One region of the Roseateles sp. DB2 genome, then DNA from elsewhere that is predicted to be linked to it. Evidence: riboswitches for the same ligand, from Rfam matches in the RefSeq annotation. Region 1 holds a riboswitch; the other holds the start of a gene.
What was found. Region 1 has a riboswitch for glycine ahead of gcvT (glycine cleavage system aminomethyltransferase GcvT). Riboswitches for the same ligand answer to the same signal wherever they lie in the genome.
Positions count from the first base shown of each region.

Region 1 (6,955 bases):
CCAGCAGGGCGTCCAGCTCGGCCGGCTTGGACAGCTTGACCTTGAAGAACCAGCCCGAGGCCAGCGGGTCGCTATTGGCCAGGGAGGGATCGGCGCGCAGGGCCTCGTTCACCTCGGTGATCTCGCCGCTGACGGGCATGTAGACGTCGGCAGCAGCCTTGACCGACTCGACCACGCCAGCGACTTCCTTCTCGGCGAAGCTCTTGCCGACGTCCGGCAGGTCCACGAACACCACGTCGCCCAGCGCGTCTTGCGCATGGACGGTGATGCCCACGGTGGCGGTACCGTCAGCGTTGATCTGGATCCACTCGTGGTCGGCGGTGTACTTGATGCTCATGGTGTGCTCCGAATGTCGGGAGAAAAGACCAGGGAAAGAACTGGAATCGAAAGGGAAGGCGAGGGGCCAGTATCGGCCCCCATGCCCGGACATCAGCCGCGGAAGTAGCGGTGCGGCGCGAAGGGGGTGGCGGCCACGGTCATGGCCACGCGCTTGTCGCGGACCAGAGCGAAGACCTCGGTGCCCTGCGCGGCATGGGCCGTCTGCACATAGGCCAGGGCTACCGGCTGGTTGACCGTGGGGCCCAGGGAGCCGCTGGTCACGACGCCGATCTCGGCGCCGTCGGCGTTCACCAGCTTGGCGCCTTCACGCACGGGCATGCGCTCGGTGGAGATGAGGCCCACGCGCTTGCGCTGCACGCCGTTGGCGAGCTGTTCGTTGATGATGTCGGCACCGGGATAGCCGCCGGCACGGGCGCCACCGGCGCGACGCACCTTCTGGATGGCCCAGGTCAGGGCACCTTCCACGGGGGTGGTGGTGGTGTCGATGTCATGACCGTAGAGGCACAGGCCGGCTTCCAGGCGCAGGGTGTCGCGGGCACCGAGGCCGATGGGTTGCACTTCCGGCTGGGCCAGCAGCTTGCGGGCCAGCTCGACGGCCTGGTCGTTGTGCACCGAGATCTCGAAGCCGTCCTCGCCGGTGTAGCCCGAGCGGGTCAGGAAGGTCTCGATGCCGTCCAGATTGAAGAAGCCGCCGGTCATGAAGGTCAGCTTGGCGACTTCAGGGTTCAGACGGGCCAGGGCGGTCACGGCCTGCGGGCCTTGCAGCGCCAGCAGGGCGCGCTCGGGCGTGGGGATGACTTCGCAGCGGCTGCCGATCTTGGCCTGCAGATGGGCCGTGTCCTGCTCCTTGCAGGCGGCGTTCACCACCACGAAGATGTCGTCGGGGCGGCGGCAGACCATCAGGTCGTCCAGGATGCCGCCCTGCTCATTCGTGAAGAGGGCGTAGCGCTGCTTGTAGACGGGCAGGTCGATGATGTCCACCGGCACGATGGATTCCAGCGCGGCGCCGGCATCGGCACCCACGAGGCGCAGCTGGCCCATGTGGGAGACGTCGAAGAGGCCGGCGGCCGTGCGGGTGTGCTTGTGCTCGGCCAGGATGCCAGCCTTGTACTGCACGGGCATGTCATAGCCGCCGAAGGGCACCATCTTGGCACCGAGTTCGATGTGCAGGGCGTGCAGGGGGGTCTTCTTGAGATCGGCGGAAGGGGCGGCGGACATGGTGCATTCCTACGAGGGCATTCTTGGACCCCGCCTGGGATGAACCCAGGTCTGGGGAGCTGCCCTCGCTGTCCGCTTTACCTGAGAGATTGGCCACCGGCGTATCGCCCGCAGCTTGCCCCTTCGGTGGACGGGCTCGAGACCCGTCTCTCTCCAGTGAGGAACGTTCCGATCGGAACGTTTTGTCAGTCCTTTTGCCTGAGCGTTCGAAGCGTGGGATCACCAGTGCCTCTGCGCCTTCGGCGGCCCCCGCTAGGGAGCTCTCTCCTGACCGGGCGCATTGTAGCCACGGAATCAGCCCGCCCGGCAAGAGATTAAGGGGCTGCTAAGGCCAGGGGCTTTCTTCCGTGGAGAATTCTGCTTTTCCACCCCGACGTGCCCCGAGCCCCCATGAGACTGCTGCTGGTCGAAGACGACCTGATGATCGGTGAGCCCCTGCTGGACCTGCTGCGGGCCGAGGGCTATGCCGTGGACTGGGTCCGGGACGGCGAGATGGCGGACACCGCCCTGCTGAGCCAGAACTACGACCTCCTCATCCTGGACCTGGGCCTGCCCAAGGCCGACGGCATGACGGTGCTCAAGCAGCTGCGCGGCCGTAAGCAGAGCCTGCCGGTGCTGATCGCCACCGCGCGGGACGCCCTGGAGCAGCGCATCGCCGGCCTGGACGCCGGGGCGGACGACTACGTGCTCAAGCCCTACGAGTTCCACGAGCTGCTGGCCCGCATCCGCGCCTTGCTGCGCCGCGCGCAAGGCCGGGCCGAGCCGGTCTACGAGCACAAGGGCGTGGCCATCAATCCCGCCACCCGCGAGGTGAGCAAGGACGGCCGCGAGGTGGTGCTCTCAGCCCGCGAATGGGCGGTGCTGGAGCCCCTGCTGGCGCGGCCGGGCATCGTGCTGTCGCGCCAGCAGCTGGAGGAGAAGCTCTATGGCTGGAAGGACGAGATCTCCAGCAACGCCGTCGAGGTCTACATCCACGGCCTGCGCAAGAAGCTGGGCGCCGAGCTGATCCAGAACGTGCGCGGCGTGGGTTACCGCGTGCCCAAGGAATGAAGGGCGCCGCGCTGCTGACGGGCCTGCGGCGCTGGCTGATGCCGCGCTCGCTGCGCCAGCGCCTCCTGATGTTTCTGCTGGCCGCCGTCTCGCTGGCCGCCTTCCTGCAAGCCTATAGCGCCTACCGCACGGCCCTGGCTGAGGCCGACCAGCTCTTCGACTACCAGATGCAGCAGATGGCCTTCTCCCTGCGCGGCAGCGTGGCCGGGCCGGGTAGCGGCACCATCTCCCTGCCGCTGGGCGAGCAGCAGAGCTTCGACTTCCATGTGCAGGTCTGGAGCCTGGACGGCGCTTCCATGTTTCGCTCCCCCGGCCCCTGGCTGCTGCCGCAGCGCGCGGTGCTGGGCTTTTCCGACGTCACGGACCGCGGGCGCACCTTCCGCGTGTTCTCGGTGCAGACGCCGCTGCAGGTGATCCAGGTGGCGCAGGACCTCTCCGTGCGCCAGCGCATGGCCTCGCAGCTGGCCTGGCGCACGGCCATGCCCACCTTGCTGATGCTGCCGCTGCTGGGCCTGGTGGTGTGGCTGGTGATCAGCCGCTCCCTGGACCCGGTGGAGCGTGTGCGCGCCCAGTTGGCGGACCGCTCGCCGGGTGACCTGGCCCCGGTACCGGCGGGCGACCTGCCCAGCGAGCTGCGCCCCATGGTGCAGGAGTTCAACGCCCTGCTGGGCCGGGTGCGCAGCGCTTTCGAGGACCAGCAGCATTTCGTGGCCGACGCCGCCCACGAGCTGCGCACGCCGCTGGCCGCGCTCAAGCTGCAGCTGCAGGCCCTGCAGCAGGGGGGGGCTGCAGGCGAGCCGGGCCTGAAGCGGCTGGAGCAGGGCATCGAGCGTGCCTCCCACCTGATCGAGCAGCTGCTGTCCCTGGCCCGCCAGGAGGGGGCGGCCGCACAGCGGGCGCTGGAGCCCCTGGCCCTGGACGCGCTGTGCCGCCAGGCTGTGGCCGATGCCAGCGAGCTGGGCAGCCTGCGCGGCGTTGACGTCGGCCTGCAGGACTGCGATCCAGCCTGGGTCATGGGCCAGCCCGAGGGCCTGCGCGTGCTGCTGCGCAATCTGCTGGACAACGCCATCAAGTACAGCCCCGCGGGTGGCCAGGTCGACCTGAGCCTGCATGCCACGCCGGGGGAGGGTCAGGTCTTGCTGCTGGTGGAAGACAGTGGGCCTGGCATCCCCGCCGGTGAACGCCAGCGCGTGTTTGACCGCTTCTACCGCAGCAGCGCCTCGGCCTCGCAGGCCCCGGGCAGCGGCCTGGGCCTGGCCATCGTCAAGGCCATTGCCGATCGGCACGGCGCCCAGCTGCGGCTGAGCCAGTCCGGTCGTCTGGGCGGCCTGCAGGTGGAGCTGCGCCTGCCGGCCTGTGAGCCGGGGGCGCTGGCCTCAGACCAGGCTCAGCTTCATTAAGCGGCCTCTAAGCGTGGCGTTCGAAAGTGACTGCCATCGCGACCGTTCAGGTTGCAGCAGCCAAGGAGAACGCCATGAATGACCACAGCCCCACTCGCATGATCCCGGCCCGCCGCCTGGTCTGGGCCCTCGTCGCCGCCGGCGTGCTCGGTGCCGCCGGAGGTGCCGGCGCCATGCACGCCAGCAACACCCTCAAGACCAGCAGCACCGCAGTGGCGTCCACCGCGCCTGCCGAAGCCGCCACCACCAGCCCGGTGCTGGCCAGCGCCGTCCCTGCGACGGGCTCGGCCGCGGCGGCAGTCGCCAGCCCCGCCACGCTGCCCGACTTCGCCGCCATCGCCGCCCGCCAGGGGCCGGCCGTGGTCAACATCAGCGTCACCGGCACGGTGAAGACCCAGGCACAGCGCCGCGGCCAGATGCCCGATCTGGATCCGGACGATCCCTTCTACGAATTCTTCCGCCGCTTCCAGCCCCAGCTCCCGCGCGGGGGCGAGATGCCCACCCGCGGCCAGGGCTCGGGCTTCATCGTCTCGGAAGACGGCACCATCCTGACCAATGCCCACGTGGTGCGCGACGCCTCCGAGGTGACCGTCAAGCTGACCGACCGTCGCGAATTCAAGGCCAAGGTGCTGGGCTCCGACCCCAAGACCGACGTGGCCGTGCTGAAGATCGAGGCCCGCGGCCTGCCGACCGTCACCCTGGGCAATACCCGGGACCTGCGCGTGGGGGAATGGGTGCTGGCCATCGGCTCGCCCTTCGGCTTCGAGAACAGCGTCTCGGCCGGCGTGGTCAGCGCCAAGGGCCGGGCCCTGCCGCAGGAGAGCTTCGTGCCCTTCCTGCAGACCGATGTCGCCATCAACCCCGGCAATTCCGGTGGCCCGCTGTTCAATGCGCGCGGCGAGGTGGTGGGCATCAACTCGCAGATCTACAGCCAGAGCGGCGGCTACCAGGGCCTGTCCTTCGCGATTCCGGTGGAGGTGGCTCAGCGCGTGCGCCAGCAGATCGAGAAGGGCGGCAAGGTGCAGCACGCCCGCCTGGGCATCACCATCCAGGACGTGAACCAAGGCTTTGCCGATTCCTTCAAGCTGCCCAGGCCCGAGGGTGCGCTGGTGGCCGCCATCGAGGACGGCAGTGCCGGCGCCAAGGCCGGTCTGAAGTCGGGCGACGTGATCCTGAAGTTCAACGGCCAGCCCATCGTGGCCAGCAGCGACCTGCCCGCCCTCGTCGGCCAGGCCATGCCCGGCGAGACCGCGACCCTGGAGGTCTGGCGCCACGGCAAGCTCGAAACGCTCAAGGCCAAGTTGGGCGACGACGGTGACAGGAAGAGCCGTGTGGCCAGGTCCGATGACGAGGGCGCTCCCCAGCAAGGCAAGCTGGGCCTGGCCCTGCGTCCGCTGGATCCCCAGGAGCGGCGCGACGGCGTGAAGGAGGGCCTGGTGATCGAGGACGTCAGCGGCCCCTCGGCCCAGGCCGGGGTGCGCCCGGGTGACGTGCTGCTGGCCGTCAACGGCACGCCAGTGAGCTCGGTGGAGCAGGTGCGCAGCGTGGTGGCCGGTGCGGAGAAGTCCGTGGCTCTGTTGGTGCAGCGCGGCAAGGACCGCATCTTCGTGCCGGTGAAGCTGGGCTGAGCCGTGCCTCGATGATGAAGGGCGTCCCGCGCGCCCTTCATCCTTCCTGCAGCAGCCTGAGGGCTTGGGCGGGGACTTGAAATCCCCTGCCGTTCCCTCAATGCCCGTGGTGCCCGTGCCCCTCGCTCAGGGCGTCGGCATCCAGCGGCGTGCCTGCCGCATCGCCCTCGAAGAAGAAAGGCTTGCGGGCCTTCTGCCGTGGCGCGACCTCGTTCATGCTGGGTACGGCATAGAGGCGGCCACCCACCATCACCTGGCTGATGCGGTCACTCTGGCGGATGTCCTTGAGCACGTCGCCGTCGATGACCACCAGGTCAGCCAGCTTGCCCTTCTCCAGCGAGCCGATGTCCTTGTCCAGTCCCAGGTAGCGGGCCGGATTGAGGGTGGCGCTGCGCAGGGCCTCCAGCGAGCTCATGCCGCCCAGGCCGAACATCCACATCTCCCAGTGCGCGCCAAGGCCCTCGCGCTGGCCGTGCGCCCCGATATTGGTGCGGGTGCCGGCACGTTCCAGCTCGGTGGCTGTTTTCGCGACCTGGATGACGTTGAAGTCCTCATCGGGTGCCGTCTCGCGGCGCACGCTGCGCGGCTCCAGCACCGAGCGCGGCACGAATTTCGACAGGATGGGGTGCTTCCAGACGTCCGTGCGGGCGTACCAGTAGTGCTCGCCGTCCAGGCCGCCGTAGGCCACGTTGAGCGTGGGCGTATAGCCTACCGCCGTCTGCGGCCACAGCTGCTTGACGTCCTCGTAGACCTTGGCCACGGGCAGGGCGTGCTCGACGCCGGTGTGGCCGTCCACCACCATGCTCATATTGGTCTGGAACAGCGAGCCGCCCTCGGGCACGACCATCATGCCGGTCTCGCGCGCGGCGGCCAGCACCTGCTGGCGCTGCTCGCGGCGCGGCTGGTTGTAGCTCTTGACGCTGATGGCTCCTGCGGCCTTCATGCGCTTGAGGTGGGTGAGGGCGTCTTCGTAGCTGTTGATCAGTGCGCTGACGTCGGCCTTGGCGCCGTAGAGGATGGTGCCTGTCGAGAAGATGCGCGGGCCCACCACGCGGCCGGCGCGCTGCATCTCGGACTGCGTGAAGATCTCGGCCGTGGCGTTGCTCGGGTCGTGGATGGTGGTCAGGCCAAAGGCCAGCGAGGCGTAGTTGACCCAGCTCTGCTGCGGGATCAGGCGCGATTCGGCCATGCCGCCATGCCAGTGGGCATCGATGAGGCCGGGGATCAGGGTCTTGCCGCTGACGTCCACGCGGCGCGCGTCGGCCGGCAGGGCGATGGCGGCCGACGGGCCCACGGCCACGATGCGGTCGCCCTCGACCA
Region 1 covers NZ_JBPZGY010000007.1:81,773-88,727, reverse strand. The annotation lists gene gcvH (glycine cleavage system protein GcvH) at 1-337, opposite strand, end outside; gene gcvT (glycine cleavage system aminomethyltransferase GcvT) at 430-1,557, opposite strand; glycine riboswitch at 1,616-1,724, opposite strand; glycine riboswitch at 1,734-1,837, opposite strand; gene ACS5PK_RS12810 (response regulator) at 1,948-2,607, shown strand; gene ACS5PK_RS12805 (ATP-binding protein) at 2,604-4,007, shown strand; gene ACS5PK_RS12800 (DegQ family serine endoprotease) at 4,082-5,635, shown strand; gene ACS5PK_RS12795 (amidohydrolase family protein) at 5,733-6,955, opposite strand, start outside.

Region 2 (6,955 bases), on a different contig from region 1:
ACGCCAGGAATGGTGCCGCCCTTGACCTCGTCGCGGAACTCGAAGCCGGCGCCGCGCTCCAGGGGCTCGATGCGCAGCCAGACCTCGCCGAACTGGCCGGCGCCGCCGCTCTGCTTCTTGTGTCTATGGTGGCCTTCAGAAGGCGCGGAGATGGTCTCGCGGTAGGCCACCCGAGGCGGCTGCGTCAGCACCTCGCCCTTGTAGGTCTCGCGCAGGCGCTCCAGCAGCACACGCAGGTGCAGCTCGCCGAGGCCGTAGACCAGGGTCTCGTTGGTCTGGGCCGCGTGCTCGAGGCGCAGGCAGGGGTCCTCGTCGACCAGGCGCCGCAGCTGATCCCACAGGCGCTGCTCGTCCCCGTGGCGGGCCGGGCTGATGGCCAGACCATGCACGGGTTCCGGGAACTGCAGCGGGGCCAGGTGCAGGTGCTCGTCTTCCGGCGCGTCATGCAGGACGGCGTCATAGTGCAGGTCCTCGAGCTTGGCCAGGGCGCAGATGTCGCCCGGCAGCGCCTGCTCGACTTCCACATGCTCCTTGCCTCTCAGCATGAAGAGATGGCTGACCCTCACCGGCTTGCGCGCATGGCCCACATAGAGCTGAGCATTGCGCTTGAGTGTGCCCTGATGGACGCGCAGCAGGGCCAGCTTGCCGAGGTAGGGGTCGGCCTGAATCTTGAAGACATGGGCCAGCACGTGGCGGTCCGCATCGGGCAGGGGCTTCAGCGGTCTGGCCTCGGCGCCTTCGCCTTCCAGGAACTGCGGCGGATTGGCCTCGCCCGGATGCGGCAGCAGGCGGACGATGGCATCCAGCAGCTCGGGTACGCCTACGCCGGACTTCGCGGCGGTGAAGCACACGGGGACGAGATGCCCCTCTCGAAGGGCCTGCTCGAGCGGCGCATGCAGCTCGCTGGCCGGTACGTCGCCCTCGTTGAGGTAGCGTTCGACGAAGTCGCTGTCGACCTCCACCACCTGCTCCACCAGGGCGCGGTGCGCATCGGCCACGGAGCCGAAGTCGCTGTCGCCCTCGCGCTGGAAAAAACAGTCCGAAACGCGTGTGCCTCCGCCGGCCGGCAGGTTCAGCGGCAGGCATTCCTTGCCCAGTCGCTCCTGCAGCAGGGCCAGCAGACCTGGCAGGTCCACGTCGGGCGTGTCGATCTTGTTGATGACGATGAGCCGCGTGCGCTCGCGCTGGGCCGCGACCTCCATCAGCCGCGTGGCCATCAGCTCCAGGCCAGACTGGGCATTGATCACCAGCACCGCGCTTTCCACCGCCTCCAGGGCTGGCAGGGCCTGGCCGATGAAGTCCGGCGCGCCTGGTGTATCCAGCACGTGCAGGCGCAGGCCCTGCCAGTCCAGGTGCACGGCGCTGGTCTGCAGCGAGTGCTGCATGCGGCGCTCCAGGGCTTCGTGGTCGCTGACGGTGTTGCCCTTCTCGACAGCGCCGGCCAGCTTGATGGCGCCTGCCTGTAGCAGCAGGGCCTCGCACAAGGTGGTCTTGCCGCCGCCTGCGGGGCCGACCAGGGCCAGGGTGCGCAGGCTCTGCAGGCGGGAATCCTGCGCGCTGCCGGACAAGCCGGAGGCAGCGCCTCCGGCAGGAGAAGGGCTGGAGGCCATGGCGTGCTCCTTGAGGTCGGGACCGATGCACAAATGCCGTGGCCCGAGCCTAGGGCAAGGCATGGCCCCGCACAAGAGGCCCAGCGCAAGAGGGGCTGCGCAAGAGGGCCTACGCCAAGGAGCGCTCGCGGGGCAGTCCAGCCTCAGGCGTAGCGCCAGTCGCCGTCTTCCATCCGCTCCTGGGTGGCGGCGGTGAAGGCGTAGTCCAGGGCTGGGCGCCGGCCACTGACGATGTCTGCGATGGCAGCGGCCGAGCCGCAGGCATGCGTCCAGCCCAGGGTGCCGTGCCCGGTGTTCAGGTAGACGTTGGGCACGTGGCTGGCGCCGATGTAGGGCAGGTTGGAGGGCGTTGCCGGGCGCAGGCCGGTCCAGAACTGGGCACCGCGGCCGTCGGTCATCGCGGGAAAGAGTTCGCGCGTGCGGCGCACGATGGCCTCGCAGCGGGTCAGGTTCAGCTCGGTGCTGTAGCCGTTGAGTTCGGCCGTGCCGGCGATGCGCAGGCGGTCGCCCAGGCGCGAGAAAACAAGCTTGTATTCGTCGTCCGTCAGCGAGACCTGGTAGCTGTGCTCGGGCGAGATCACCGGCAGCGTCACCGAATAGCCCTTGGCTGGATAGATGTTCAGATGGATGCCCAGCTCGCGCGCCAGGCCGCGGCTGAAACTGCCCATGCACAGCACGAAGCGGTCGGCGGCGAGGCGCTGCACCACGCCGTTGGCATCGGCACAGATCACGCGGCTGATGCCCGACTCACGGCTGCCCTCCATGCCCAGGATGCGAGTGTCGTAGACAAAGCGCACGCCGGCCTGAGCGCAGCGCGCCGCCAGAGCCTGGGTGAAGCGATGGGCGTCACCGGATTCATCGCTGGGCGTCATCGAACCGCCGACGATCTGTTGGCGGCACTGCGCCAATGCGGGCTCGATGGCCACGCATTCGTCAGGCGTCTTCATGTCCAGTTCGCAGCCCTGCTCCCGCATGATGCGGGCCGGCTCCTGCGCGGCCTCATACTCGGCTTCGCTGGTGTAGAAGTGCAGGATGCCCTGGGTGCGCTGGTCGTACTCGAGGCCCAACTGGGCGCGTAGCTCCTGCAGCTGGTCGCGGCTGTAGAGACCCAGTTTGACGATGTTGCGGATGTTGTGTGCCGTGCGGCCAGGCGTGCATTCACGCAGGAACTGCAGGCCCCATCGCCACTGCGCCCAGTCGGCCCGCAGGCGGAAGAGCAGCGGGGCGTCTTCTTTCATGAGCCACTTGAGCACCTTGAGCGGTGCGCCCGGATTGGCCCAGGGCTCGGCATGGGAGACGGAGATCTGCCCGCCATTGGCGTAGCTGGTTTCCAGGCCCGCGGCGGGCTGGCGGTCGATGACGGTGACTTCGTGGCCGGCCCGGCGGAGGTACCAGGCGGTGCTGATGCCGGTGACGCCGGCGCCCAGGACGATGACATGCATGCGGAACTCTCGATGATCTGAGGGTTGAACGCGCAGGCGTGCGTGACTCGGGCGGGGAGATGCCAAAGAGAGCGTGCGCCTGTGCGCGCCGCTCCCGCTGTCCTCGGTACCTGAGAGATTCAGCCGCATCCGTCTCGGGACACGGCCTTGCTCCTTCGGCGGAGACCAGGCATGGGGCCCGGCCTCACTCTCCAGCATTCGGCTTGATGGCGGATCCAGTACGGGGCCTGAGCGAGTATGGGAGCTTGCGCCTTCGGCGGCAGGCCGGCATGCGCTGGGCATGGGGACTGCACTCTCCTGAATCCGGGGCGGAGTTTACGTGTCCCGGGCCTGGGGCCGCAAGCGGGCCGCGCCTGCTCTCCTCGGGGCATGCCTTTGTGCACGGCGGGCAAGCCCGGTGGCGCGAGCGCCGGGCGGCCCCCAAGATGTAAGCCAAGGAGGCTCTCATGGGACTTGTTGGACGAGGTAAAACCTGGGCCTGCGCGGCCCTGATGCTGGCGCTCGCGGGCCGCGCAGCCGCCGAATGCCCGCCGCGCTGGGACGGCCAGCCCCAGCAAGTGGCGCAGCTGCGTGCCTGGACGCAGGACGCAGCGATCCCCCCGGCTCAATTCCAGCAGGTGGCCGTCGCACTGGCTGACTGCCTGGCCTCGCCCGATCCCGCTCTGCGGGACGAGCTGGGCTTTGAGCTGCTGTCCGCCTGGATGCGCGCCGGCCGCCTGGCCCCGGAGGCCTTGCGCCTGCTGCGCGATCGCTGGCTGGCAGTCCTGCAGGCACCGCCCGACGCGCAAGGCTTCCATGCTCCCTTTGCTGTGCTGGCCTTGTCGGAGGTGGCCCGGGTTGACCGCATCCAGCCCTTCCTGCGGCCGTCCGAGCGTGAGGCGCTGTTGGCCGCGGGGGCAGGTTGGCTGCAGCAATGGCGGGACTACCGCGCGCACGATGATCGCGAAGGGTGGCGCCATGGCGTGGCCCATGGTGCCGACCTGCTGATGCAGATGGCCCTGAACCCAGCCCTGGACCCGGAAGGCGCGGCCCTTGCGCTGGCGTCACTAGGCTCGCAGGTGCTGGCGCATGGGCAGCTTGCCTATCGGCATGGCGAGGGCGAGCGCCTGGCGCGGGCCGCACGCTTTGCCCTGTTGCGAAGTGCCTGGACTGCCGAGCAGGTGCAGGCCTGGCTGCAGACGGTGCTGCAGCCGACACGAGGCACTGTCTGGGATGAGCGCCGCCTGCGGCAGGTGCACAACGCGCGTCAGTTCCTGTGGCCGCTGTACGTGGCCCTGCAGGAGCAGGGCGATGCGGGCCTGAGAGAGCGCGTCCTGCCTGCGGTGCGTCAGGCCTTGGCGGGGCTGGACTGATCGTCGGTGCGGGCATCGGCCTCCCGCCACAGCTTCTTACAACGCGGACGCGGGCATGCTTCTAGACTGCCTGCATCCAAGACAGGAGGTGGCGCATGGCGGCTTGGCACCGAAGCTGGGGAGCCCTGATGGCGAGCACGCTGGCGGCATGCGGTGGCGGCGATTCGGGTGCCACCCCGACCCCCACTCCCGCGCCAGTCCCGGCGCCCACCCCCGCGCCCCAGTTGGCCGCGCTTCGCACCGATCTGGGCAGCCCCTGGTCCCTGGCGGTGCTGCCTGACGGGCGGCTGCTGATCACACAGCGCGGCGGTGGCCTGCTACGGCTCAGTGCCGATGCTCGCCAGAAGGAGTCCATCAGCGGCACACCGGCCGTCAACGCCTCGGGCCAGGGCGGTCTGCTGGACGTGGTGCTGGACCCTGACTTCAGCCAGAACGGCTTCGTCTACCTGAGCTTCAGCGAGCCGGGAACCGGCAGTGAGGCCGGGCGCAGCGGGACGGCCGTCTTCAAGGCGCGGCTGCAGGGCACGGCACTGGTGGAGGGGCAGGTGATCTTCCGTCAGGCGCCCAAGGTCAGCGGCTCGGGTCACTATGGCTCGCGCCTGGTCTTTGCCAGGGACAAGACCTTGTTCGTGACGCTGGGTGAGCGTCAGCAGGGCAGTCCGGCGCAGGACCTGGGCAAGACCCTGGGCAAGGTGGTGCGCATCCAGCGCGACGGCAGCCTCCCGGCGGACAACCCGAGCTTCGGGGCCGGTGCGGCGGCGGGGCTCTACTCGCTGGGACATCGCAATCCGCAGGGGGCGGCCCTGCATCCCCAGACCGGGGAGCTGTGGATCAGCGAGCACGGCCCCCAGGGCGGTGACGAGATCAACCGCATCCGACCCGGCGGCAACTACGGCTGGCCCATGCGCAGCTATGGCTGCAATTACGGCGATCCCGTTGGGGACGCCTGCCGCATCGGCGGAGGCACCCATGCGCCGGCCTATATCGAACCGTTGACCTACTGGGTGCCGACCTCGACGGCGCCGGCAGGGCTGCTGTTCTATACCGGCGCCATGTTTCCGGAGTGGCAGGGGCAGCTGTTCTCCGGCAGCCTCGCGGGACAGGCTCTGTGGCGCCTCAGGTTGGCCGGCAACACCGTGCTGGACCGCGTCGCTCTGTACGGCCAACTGGGCGAGCGCTTCCGCGATGTGCGCCAGGCGCCGGACGGCGCACTGCTGCTGCTCACCGACAGCGGCAAGCTGCTGCGCGTGTACCGCTGAGCCTGGCCTGGCTCACAGAGTCAGGCCCAGGCACACGGCGTCCTGCCGGCCTGCATAGCCGCCATAGCCGGGAATCTCGGCAAAACCCTGTCGCTGGTAGAAGGCGAGGGCGCGGGTGTTGATGCGACGGGTCTCCAGCCAGACGCGCAGATAGCCCTGGCGGCGGGCCTCTTTCAGCAGGGCCGCCAAGAGGGCTGAGCCCACGCCTTGGTGACCCGGGCGGGCATACATGCGCTTGATTTCGGCCGTCCCGGGCGGTCCTTCCGGCAGGGGGCGCAGCGCGGCACATCCCTGGGCGCGCCCCAGGGCGTCCCTTGCCACCACGAAGGCGCAGCCCGGGTCCTGGCTCCGCGAGGGATCGTAGCGGGCAGCGCCGCTGTCGCCACTGATGGCGGCCAGCACCTCGTTCAGCTCCCGCATCAGGGTGCCGGCCTCGGCGCTGCAGGCATCCAGCGGCGCCACATGCCAGCGCGGCAGGCCTGGCGCCCTGAGCTCCGGGACGAGCAGCTTCACAGGGTCTTGTAGAGCAGGGCTGCCGAATGCAGACGGCCTTCGGCGCAGACGCTGTGCTCCGGGATGGTGCCCGCACGCTGCCAGCCCAGGTGGGTGTAGACGGCCTCCGCCTGGGAGTCTGCCGGCGCTTCCAGCACCAGCAGACGGCGGCCTTGACGCACTGCCGTGCACTCCAGCGTGGCCATCAACTGGCTGGCAATGCCCCGACCGCGCTCCTGGCTGTGCACCATGAGACGCTGGACCTCCCCGCGATGGTGCGCATTGGACGGTTGGGGCAGGGTCAGTTGCACTGCGCCCTGCAGCGGGCCGTGGCCGTCGCCTTCGCAGGCGATCCAGAGGTGGTGGTGGCTGCCCAGGCGCGCGTAGACGCTGTGCCAGTAGTCCATGGCCTGATAGCGGGACAGCGGTGCCAGGAATCCCAGCGACGCGCCGTGGTGCACGCTATCGATGAGCAAGTCGGCCAGCGCCGGCAGCCATTGCAGGTCCCGGGAGCCCAGCGCCCGCACCTGCACCGTGCCGCGTCGGCGGCCCTGCCCGACGACACGCAGACGCCCTGCTCCGGCGGTCTGCGGCGGGATCGAGGGGGCATGAAGAGGCGTTGCCGGCTGGGTCAGGGTGTAGGCAAAGGGGGCGTCAAAGGCTTGCATGGTGCTGCGCTCCTGAGTTCGGGTCAGCCCGTCGGGTGAACGGGTTTGCCTCAATTCAAGCAAGCAGCGTGCCAGCGCTTGACTGCAGTCCGATGACGGGATCAGCCCGCCTGATCGGCAGGGGTCCAGCCG
Region 2 covers NZ_JBPZGY010000006.1:10,470-17,424, forward strand. The annotation lists gene fusA (elongation factor G) at 1-1,610, opposite strand, end outside; gene ACS5PK_RS11455 (D-amino acid dehydrogenase) at 1,754-3,052, opposite strand; glycine riboswitch at 3,140-3,257, opposite strand; glycine riboswitch at 3,259-3,362, opposite strand; gene ACS5PK_RS11460 (DUF2785 domain-containing protein) at 3,499-4,404, shown strand; gene ACS5PK_RS11465 (PQQ-dependent sugar dehydrogenase) at 4,500-5,663, shown strand; gene ACS5PK_RS11470 (GNAT family N-acetyltransferase) at 5,676-6,176, opposite strand; gene ACS5PK_RS11475 (GNAT family N-acetyltransferase) at 6,173-6,823, opposite strand; gene ACS5PK_RS11480 (GGDEF domain-containing protein) at 6,925-6,955, opposite strand, start outside.
Region 2: it holds a riboswitch for glycine, as region 1 does, so the genes downstream of both, ACS5PK_RS11455 (D-amino acid dehydrogenase) here and gcvT (glycine cleavage system aminomethyltransferase GcvT) in region 1, are expected to answer to the same signal.